Regions from separate parts of the Brevibacillus sp. MCWH genome, predicted to be linked through region 2. Evidence: a T-box and tRNA genes for the amino acid it is inferred to sense, from the RefSeq annotation. Region 2 holds a T-box; the other holds one or more tRNA genes.

What was found. The T-box of region 2 lies ahead of serS (serine--tRNA ligase). A T-box ahead of a tRNA ligase gene usually reads a tRNA of that ligase, here a tRNA-Ser.
Region 1: it encodes a tRNA-Ser, which carries the amino acid that the T-box ahead of serS (serine--tRNA ligase) is inferred to sense. The anticodon was not compared.

The regions. Positions count from the first base shown of each region.
Region 1 is NZ_SDLF01000016.1:4,137-8,346, reverse strand. Features, by position in the region: gene ETC00_RS14090 (amino acid permease) at 271-1,704, shown strand; tRNA gene ETC00_RS14085 (tRNA-Ser) at 2,017-2,109, opposite strand; gene ETC00_RS14080 (HesB/IscA family protein) at 2,351-2,653, shown strand; gene ETC00_RS14075 (UvrD-helicase domain-containing protein) at 2,733-4,210, opposite strand, start outside.
Region 2 is NZ_SDLF01000025.1:43,619-47,828, reverse strand. Features, by position in the region: gene ETC00_RS17475 (D-alanyl-D-alanine carboxypeptidase family protein) at 1-618, shown strand, start outside; gene pdxS (pyridoxal 5'-phosphate synthase lyase subunit PdxS) at 724-1,608, shown strand; gene pdxT (pyridoxal 5'-phosphate synthase glutaminase subunit PdxT) at 1,619-2,209, shown strand; T-box leader at 2,323-2,552, shown strand; gene serS (serine--tRNA ligase) at 2,662-3,951, shown strand; gene ETC00_RS17455 (hypothetical protein) at 4,144-4,210, shown strand, end outside.

The DNA of each region.
Region 1 (4,210 bases), on a different contig from region 2:
TTCGGGCGATTTACTCCCCGAAAGCGGACGCCCTCCTCCCGCACATTTCTTGTTGACGGTCAATTTCAACATTGCTATACTTTTTAACGTTCGTTTTACTTTATCCAATTAAATAATTAAACAAGTAAAATGGTAAAACCTTATGCGGAAGCGGGTACGTCACTGTTCTATTGCACACATTCCCGCTTGTCCGGTTTTGTACGGCCGGGACCCCGCCTTTACGGATGGGCTGACATCAAGGTATGACTTCATGACTGTGGAGGGATTCCAATGAGTTCGCAAAAATGGGGCTTCTGGCTGCTGACCGCCTTCGTGGTGGGAAACATGGTCGGTTCCGGCATTTTCATGCTGCCCAACACGTTGGTGCAAGCGTCCAGTCCGCTCGCTGTGCTGTTCGCCTGGCTGCTGACCGGGTTTGGCGTGCTGATGATCGCGCTCGTCTTCGGCAACCTGTCCGTCCGCCGGCCCGATTTGACTGCCGGCCCGCAGAGCTACGCCCGCGCCATGTTTGATAATCCGCGCGCCGGAAAGGTTGCCGGCTTCAGCATGGTTTGGGGGTACTGGGTGGCAAACTGGGCGGGCAATGTCGCCGTCATCACCACGTTTGCCGGGTATCTGTCCGCATTTTTCCCGATTATGCAGGACAAAACCGTCCTGTTCTCGCTCTTTTCCTTTCCGGTGGAAAAAGGAAAGTTCACGACATTTCTCGTCTGCACCGCGCTGTTGTGGGGCTTCCACACCTTGCTGGTGAGGGGGCTGAACGGCGCCGGCAAGCTGAACTTCCTGTCCACCGCCACCAAGGTATTGGGATTCGTGCTGTTTATCGTCGTCTGCCTGTTTGCCTTTAATGCAACCAACATGGGCGATTTCTATGCCCCGATCACGGATAAAAACGGTGCAGTGTACGATCTGCCCGGTCAGATAAACATGGCGATGGTGGCTACACTGTGGGCCTTCATCGGGATTGAATCGGCCGTGGTCCTCTCCGGCCGGGCCCGTTCCCAACGTGACGTGCGGTCGGCCACGATCGCCGGGCTGCTGATTTCGCTCGTCCTGTACATGGGCATCACCTTCCTGACGATGGGGGTCCTGCCGCTCGAACAACTGCGCGTGTCGGACAAGCCGCTGGTAGACGCCTTGTCCCAAGTCATCGGCAGCACCGGCGGGATCGTCATGGCTGTGCTGGCCATCATTTCGCTGATCGGCAGCACAATCGGTTGGCTCCTGATCGGAGCAGAGCCGCCGTTTCAAGCGGCCCGCGCCGGCATGTTCCCCGCTTCGTTTGCCAAGGTAAACGCCAGCGGGAGTCCGGTTCGCTCGCTGACCGTTACGAATCTCATGTCGCAACTGTTCATTTTTTCGACGATCTCCGGCACGATTGCCGAAGCGTACCACTTTGTCATCACGGTGGCAACACTGGCCATCCTCCTGCCCTATCTGGCTTCTGCCATTTTCCAGCTGAAGCTGGTGGTTGTCGGTCAGACGTATGAACGGCAGCCGGCCGCACGCCTCTTTGATGGTGTGGTGGCTGTGCTGGCTGTGCTGTTCTCGCTCTGGGTCATCAAGACGGGGACAGCCGACATGAAAACGCTGCTGTTCGGACTGGCTCTCTACGCAGTCGGGCTGCTGCTCTATCCGGTGATGACGCCGCGACAGACGACAGTAAGCACTCCCTCGCCGCAGGCAAGCACCGAACTACAGTGATATATAAAGAAAAAAGGCATGTCCATCAGGGCATGCCTTTTTTTACGATATTTAAGGAAGAAACTGATCTTCCCATCGGTCCCAGGCTGCAAGGCCTGCACATTGATCAAAGGTGGAGACCGAACTACCCAGCTGTTTGCCGCCCGCCCGCGTCGCGTTTTGGAGCGGACGCTTTCCGCTTCCTTGCTGGTCGTCAAGAGAGCGGGCGGGCCCCATCACCCATGCGGCACAGACTTTGTCTACACACTGATGAACAAAAAAAGAAACAAAAAAACGCCTCCCGCTTCCGGAAGACGTATGGTGTACGCGTAATGGCGGATGGGGTGGGATTTGAACCCACGAGACGGCTCAACACCGCCTACACGATTTCCAATCGTGCTCCTTCGGCCACTCGGACACCCATCCGTATTCGTGACGAGTGATAGTATACCCTGTTTTTTAAAGCAAATCAAGAGGGCTCGTGGATTTCAGGCAAAAAAATATGCAGCAGGATGGACACAGGCTGCACGTTTCCGCCGCTGCTTCGTCAGGGCGATGCGCTTGATCACACGCGTCTTGCTGACGTTTCACACTTTGCGCATTGCACAGCGATTTTTCTGTTGGTAAGATGAAGAAGACACTTTTACAAGTAAGGAGACTGCCCCGCATGAAGGTAAAAATCACCCGCAACGCTGCGAAGCAATTGAAAGCTGTGCTGGATCAAGAAGAAGACAAAGAGCTGAAACTGCGCGTCTACATCACGCATAAGCACGGCGACCACGCCCATTACGGCCTGGCGCTGGACAAGCCCGGTGCCGACGACGAGGTCGTCTCCACCGACAAGGAGATCGACGTGATCGTCAACAAAAACGAGCCGCTGCTGGATGGCGTAAAAATTGACTACCTGTACCTGCCGGAAGAAGGCTACGTCATCACCAATCCGTCCAAAGGCAATCACGGGGATCACTGATTCCAACGAAAAAGCTCTCTGCACGACAACCTGCGCAGAGAGCTCTTTTCTTTGTTTAGCAAAATTGAACAACGCGTTTCTATGATGTAACGGACAACAACTCGTCGGGAACATCGCACAGCAGCGGGCTGATTCGGCCCGCTTCGTGCAGGATCAACAGCCGGTGAACGGGACGGGTCATCGCCACGTACAGCAGTTTGGCGTCCCACTCGCTGTCCGTGTATCGCTCCACATCCAAGAGGATCACTGCGTCAAACTGCAGCCCTTTGGTCAGATACGCCGGCATGACCGTTACACCTCCGGGGTATCGGCTGTCTTTGGAGCCGAGCAGGACCAGTTCGCTGATCGCGCCGCGCAGCGCCTTGTGCGCCTGTTTGCTCTCTTCGGCTGTCTTGGTGACGATGGCGACGGTCTGAAAGCCTTCTTCTTGCAATTCCCGGACAAGCCGTGCCGTTTGTTCCCATTTTTCGGCCGGAGCCGCATACGACAGCATCTTCGGCTTTTCTCCGTGCCGCAGCACCGGCCTGGCCATCACCGACTCGGGCAGGCGAATCCTGCGCAGCACCTCGTTGGCACAGCGCATGATCTCAATCGTGGACCGATAGCTTTGCGCCAGCGTGTAATACGCAGCGGGAGGCTGGACAAACACACCGCCTGTCAATTCGTCCCACGTCTGCAGGCCCCGGTAGCCGTGGATGCCCTGTGCGATGTCGCCCACCACGGTCAAGGACTGCCGCTTCGTCACCAGGGCGATCACGGCAATCTCCAAGGCGCTCAGATCCTGCGCCTCGTCCACCACCGTATGGTCGAACTGCCCCGCCTGTTCGAGCCCGTCCACCAGATGGCGCAGGTACAACAGCGGCGCCACGTCTTCCGGCTCGATCCGCTCGTTGGCAAAAAGCGCCTCCGATGATTGACAGACGTCCGCAATGACGCTGTCCTCCACGCCATCCGGCGCCAGGCGTCTGAGCAGCGTCTCATCCGTGATCAGCTTCCGGTACGCCGCGAATACATCCACCTGCGGGAAGGACGACAAGTACTTCTCCAGAATCTGTTCCATCATCCGCTCAAACCTTGTCAAACCCTGTTTGTCCAAATCAATCCGCATCTCGCGCAAATGGGCAAACAGCTGCTTGTTCATCTCCTGCTTCAGATGCTTGCGCAGCGCCTCGAGGCGCTTTCGGTAGGGCAGGTGGCCGAACTGGCCGGTAAACAGTTCCCGGATCGTCTCTCCGCTGATGGAAAAGACCTGTTGGGTCCGGCTGTAGACAAAGCTCAACTTTTTAAACGGGATTTCCGTCTCCGCCAGATAGCGCAGATAGTTATCCAAGGCAGCCTTGCAGGCGAGCGAGCCTTTGAACCGCAGGCGGTTTTGCGTCATCTCCCGTTCCCGCCGGTCCTGTCCTTCCTCGAAAAACAGGCGCAGCAGCTTCTGCGGGTCGGTGATGCGCCAGCCTTTGGGCAGAAGCGGCTTGGCCAGCTTGGCCGCCCAGTCCAAGAACGTGGCCTGCTGGACGTCATCCACCCCCAGTTCCGGAAGCACGTCCGATATGTAGT
Region 2 (4,210 bases):
CCAAACGTGATCAAAAAGAAAAACTACAACTGGATGCTTCCCGGACTGCTCAGCTACTATCCGGGGGTAGATGGTTTGAAGACCGGCTATACGTCGGCGGCGGGATACTGTTTCACCGGTACGGCAACACGGGATGATATGCGCCTGATCAGCGTCGTCATGGGGACCAGCAGCGAGTTGAAGCGCTTTGAAGAAACCAAAAAGCTGTTTGACTACGGCTTCAGCAACTTCAAGCTGACCAAAAAGGTGGAGAAGGGAGCCGCGGTAAAAGGCTTTGAAACCGCGCCGGTGAAAAACGGTGTGGACCTGACCGTACCAGCTGTAACGAGTAAAGAGGTAAACGTCCTGACCCAAATTGGCGAGGACACCAAGTTTACGCCGGTCGTGACCTTCCAGGATCTGAATGCGCCGCTGACGAAAGGACAGGTCATCGGGAAAGTGGTCTTTAAAGAAGAAGGAGAAAAGGACAGCGACTACCTGCAGCCGGAAGACGTGACCAAGGGGGGCGTCGACCTCGTGGCTGGACAAGACGTAGAGGAAGCAAGCTGGATTCGCCTGTTCTTCCGCAGCATCATCCAATTTATTAGTAACATTTTCAGCAGCGTCACCGGCAAATAAGTGGTTGTGTCGAAAATCACACTTCGTTTACAATGGTGAATATTACGACAACGTTTGCACAAAAACGTGCAGATCTAGAGTCCACATGGGTAGGAGGCAAAAAGCATGGTACAAGTAGGAACGTCCCGCGTTAAAAAAGGTATGGCTGAAATGCAAAAAGGCGGCGTCATCATGGACGTCGTAAATGCCGAACAAGCGAAGATCGCGGAAGCGGCCGGTGCCGTTGCCGTTATGGCACTGGAACGCGTACCGTCTGATATTCGCGCGGCCGGCGGAGTGGCGCGCATGGCTGACCTGGGCATCGTGGAAGAAGTGATGAAAGCGGTATCCATCCCGGTCATGGCCAAGGCACGGATTGGCCACTTCGTTGAAGCACGCGTGCTCGAGGCGATGGGCGTTGACTACATCGACGAGAGTGAAGTGCTCACTCCTGCCGACGACATGTTCCACATCAACAAAAAAGACTTTACGGTTCCGTTTGTCTGCGGTGCCCGCGATCTGGGCGAAGCGCTGCGCCGCATCGGTGAAGGCGCGTCCATGATCCGCACCAAAGGGGAGCCGGGTACGGGCAACATCGTGGAAGCGGTTCGCCACATGCGCACGATGCAGGCACAGATTCGCAAAGTGCAAAGCATGTCCTACGACGAACTGATGGCGGAAGCGAAAAACCTGGGTGCACCGTACGAACTTCTGGAATACGTGCATAAAAACGGGAAGCTGCCGGTTGTCAACTTCGCAGCCGGTGGTGTGGCTACGCCGTCCGACGCTGCACTGATGATGCAGCTTGGGGCAGATGGCGTGTTCGTCGGCTCCGGTATCTTCAAATCGGAGAATCCGGAGAAATACGCCCGCGCCATCGTCGAAGCGACGACGCACTACACCGACTACGATCTGATTGCCCGCGTCTCCAAAGGACTGGGTACGGCTATGCCGGGTATCGAAATCTCCAAACTGCGCGAAGCAGATCGCATGCAAGAGCGCGGCTGGTAAGGTGAACAACATGAAAATTGGCGTACTTGCCCTGCAGGGAGCTGTAGCCGAACACATCCGCATGCTGGAACAAGTCGGTGCAACAGCGGTCCCGGTGAAAAAAGTGGAAGAGCTCAACGATCTGGACGGTCTGGTGATCCCCGGCGGGGAAAGCACCACAATCAGCAAGTTGATGCACAAATACGGCTTTATGGAAGCCATCCGCCAGTTTGGCCAAGCCAAAAAACCGATTTTTGGCACATGTGCCGGCGCCATCCTGCTGGCCAACCGCATCAACGGCCAGGATGACTGCCACCTCGGTCTGATGGACATGAAGGTGGAGCGCAACGCGTTTGGACGTCAAAAGGAGAGCTTTGAAGTCGATCTGCCCGTGGCGGGCATCGCTCCCGATTTTCCGGCTGTCTTTATTCGGGCGCCGTACATTATGGAACTGGGGGAAAACGGTCAGGTGCTGGCGAAGTACGAAGACAAAATTGTCGCCGCCCGCCAAGGCCATTACCTGGCAGCTGCCTTCCACCCGGAACTGACGGAGGATGCGCGCATCCACAAATTCTTCTTTGACATGGTGAAGGAGTACCGGGCCGATAAAGTTCAGGCCTGATCCCGCACTCACATAAAAAACCGGTACCGCACGTGGTGCCGGTTTTTTTGTCAACCGCCTCCTTTACACAGGTATAGAACCTGTAGTACAGTTAACAATAGATGTATCGAATATTGAATGCGATGATGAGGCCAGTACTTTGCATAAGCCAGGCCCAGAGAGTCGGTGGCGGGTGAAAACCGATCCGGCGTGCAAGGGAATCCACCTCGGAGTGGCAAAGCTTCAAACTTTGCCCGGTAACCGTCCCGTTACGACGGATGAGAGCGGGCAAATGCGGATGGAAACGGACAAACGCATTTGCCAACAAGGGTGGCAACGCGGGTATACAGCACTCGTCCCTTACAGAGGGGACGAGTGTTTTTTACTGTCCCGCAGGAACGCGCTTTCGCCATTCACATCTGGACAACTACTCTTTCCAGAATAAGGAATCATAGAGATTAGGAGGGAATTACATGCTTGACGTGAAAGTTTTGCGCAGCAATTTGGAAGAGGTAAAACGCCGGTTGGCACATCGCAACGAAGACATTTCCGCGCTCGACCAGTTCGCCGAGACGGATGAAAAGCGGCGCCAGGTTATTCAAGAAGCGGAATCGTTGAAAAATAAGCGAAACACGGTCTCCGAACAAGTGGCGATCATGAAGCGCAACAAAGAAAACGCCGACCACCTGATCGCCGAAATGAAACAGGTGAACGAGCGCATCAAGGCGCTGGACGAAGAACTGCGCCAGCTGGACGAACAATTGGAGCAGATTTTGCTGAGCCTGCCCAATCTGCCGCACGAGAGCGTGCCGATCGGTACGTCGGAAGAAGACAACGTAGTGGCCTGGACCTGGGGCGAACCGCGCAATTTTACGTTTGAGCCAAAGCCGCACTGGGAGCTGGCTGCCAATCTGGGCATCCTCGACTTTGAAGCGGCGGCCAAGGTAACAGGCAGCCGGTTTGTCTTTTACAAGGGGCTGGGAGCGCGTCTGGAGCGGGCGCTGATGAACTTCATGCTGGATCTGCATACCAGCGAACACGGATACGAAGAGATTTTGCCGCCGTACATCGTCAATCGCACCAGCATGACCGGCACCGGTCAGCTTCCCAAATTTGAGGAGGATGCCTTCAAACTGGATGGGCCGGATTACTTCCTGATCCCGACAGCGGAGGTGCCGGTGACCAACATTCACCGCGACGAGATTCTCGATGCAGCCGACCTGCCGATCTATTACGCCGCGTACAGCGCTTGTTTCCGTTCCGAAGCCGGATCGGCCGGCCGCGATACGCGCGGACTGATTCGCCAGCACCAGTTTAACAAGGTGGAGATGGTGAAGTTCGTCAAACCGGAAGACTCTTACGACGAATTGGAAAAGCTGGTGAAAAACGCGGAAAAAGTGCTGCAGCTCCTCGGCCTGCCGTACCGCGTGATGAACATGTGCACCGGCGACCTCGGGTTTACCGCCGCGAAAAAGTACGACCTGGAGGTATGGCTCCCCAGCTACAATACGTATCGGGAAATCTCCTCGTGTTCCAACTTTGAGGACTTCCAGGCGCGTCGGGCCAACATCCGGTTCCGCCGCGACGCGAAGAGCAAGCCGGAGTTCGTCCATACACTCAACGGCTCCGGTCTGGCAATCGGCCGCACCGTGGCCGCCCTGCTGGAAAACTACCAGCAGGAAGACGGCTCCATTGTCATTCCGGAGGTACTGCGTCCGTACATGGGCGGAATGGAAAAGATCGTGCCGAAGGAAAGCCGCTGACGACGTACAGCATACAGACAGTCAGCATAGAAAAAACCGACTCTCACGTCCATTTGGATGGGGAGCCGGTTTTTTTATGTAACAAAAACAGCGGAATTTTTCGAAAATGGTGTTGCGTTGTACGAACCACTGTTATATAATAACGGCAAGAAAGTTGATTATTGTATTAATACAGGAGTGGAGGGAACGGAAATGAACTGCTTTCGGTGTGAAGGAAACGGCGAACAGAATTGTCCGCACTGCGGCGGAGCGGGCTATG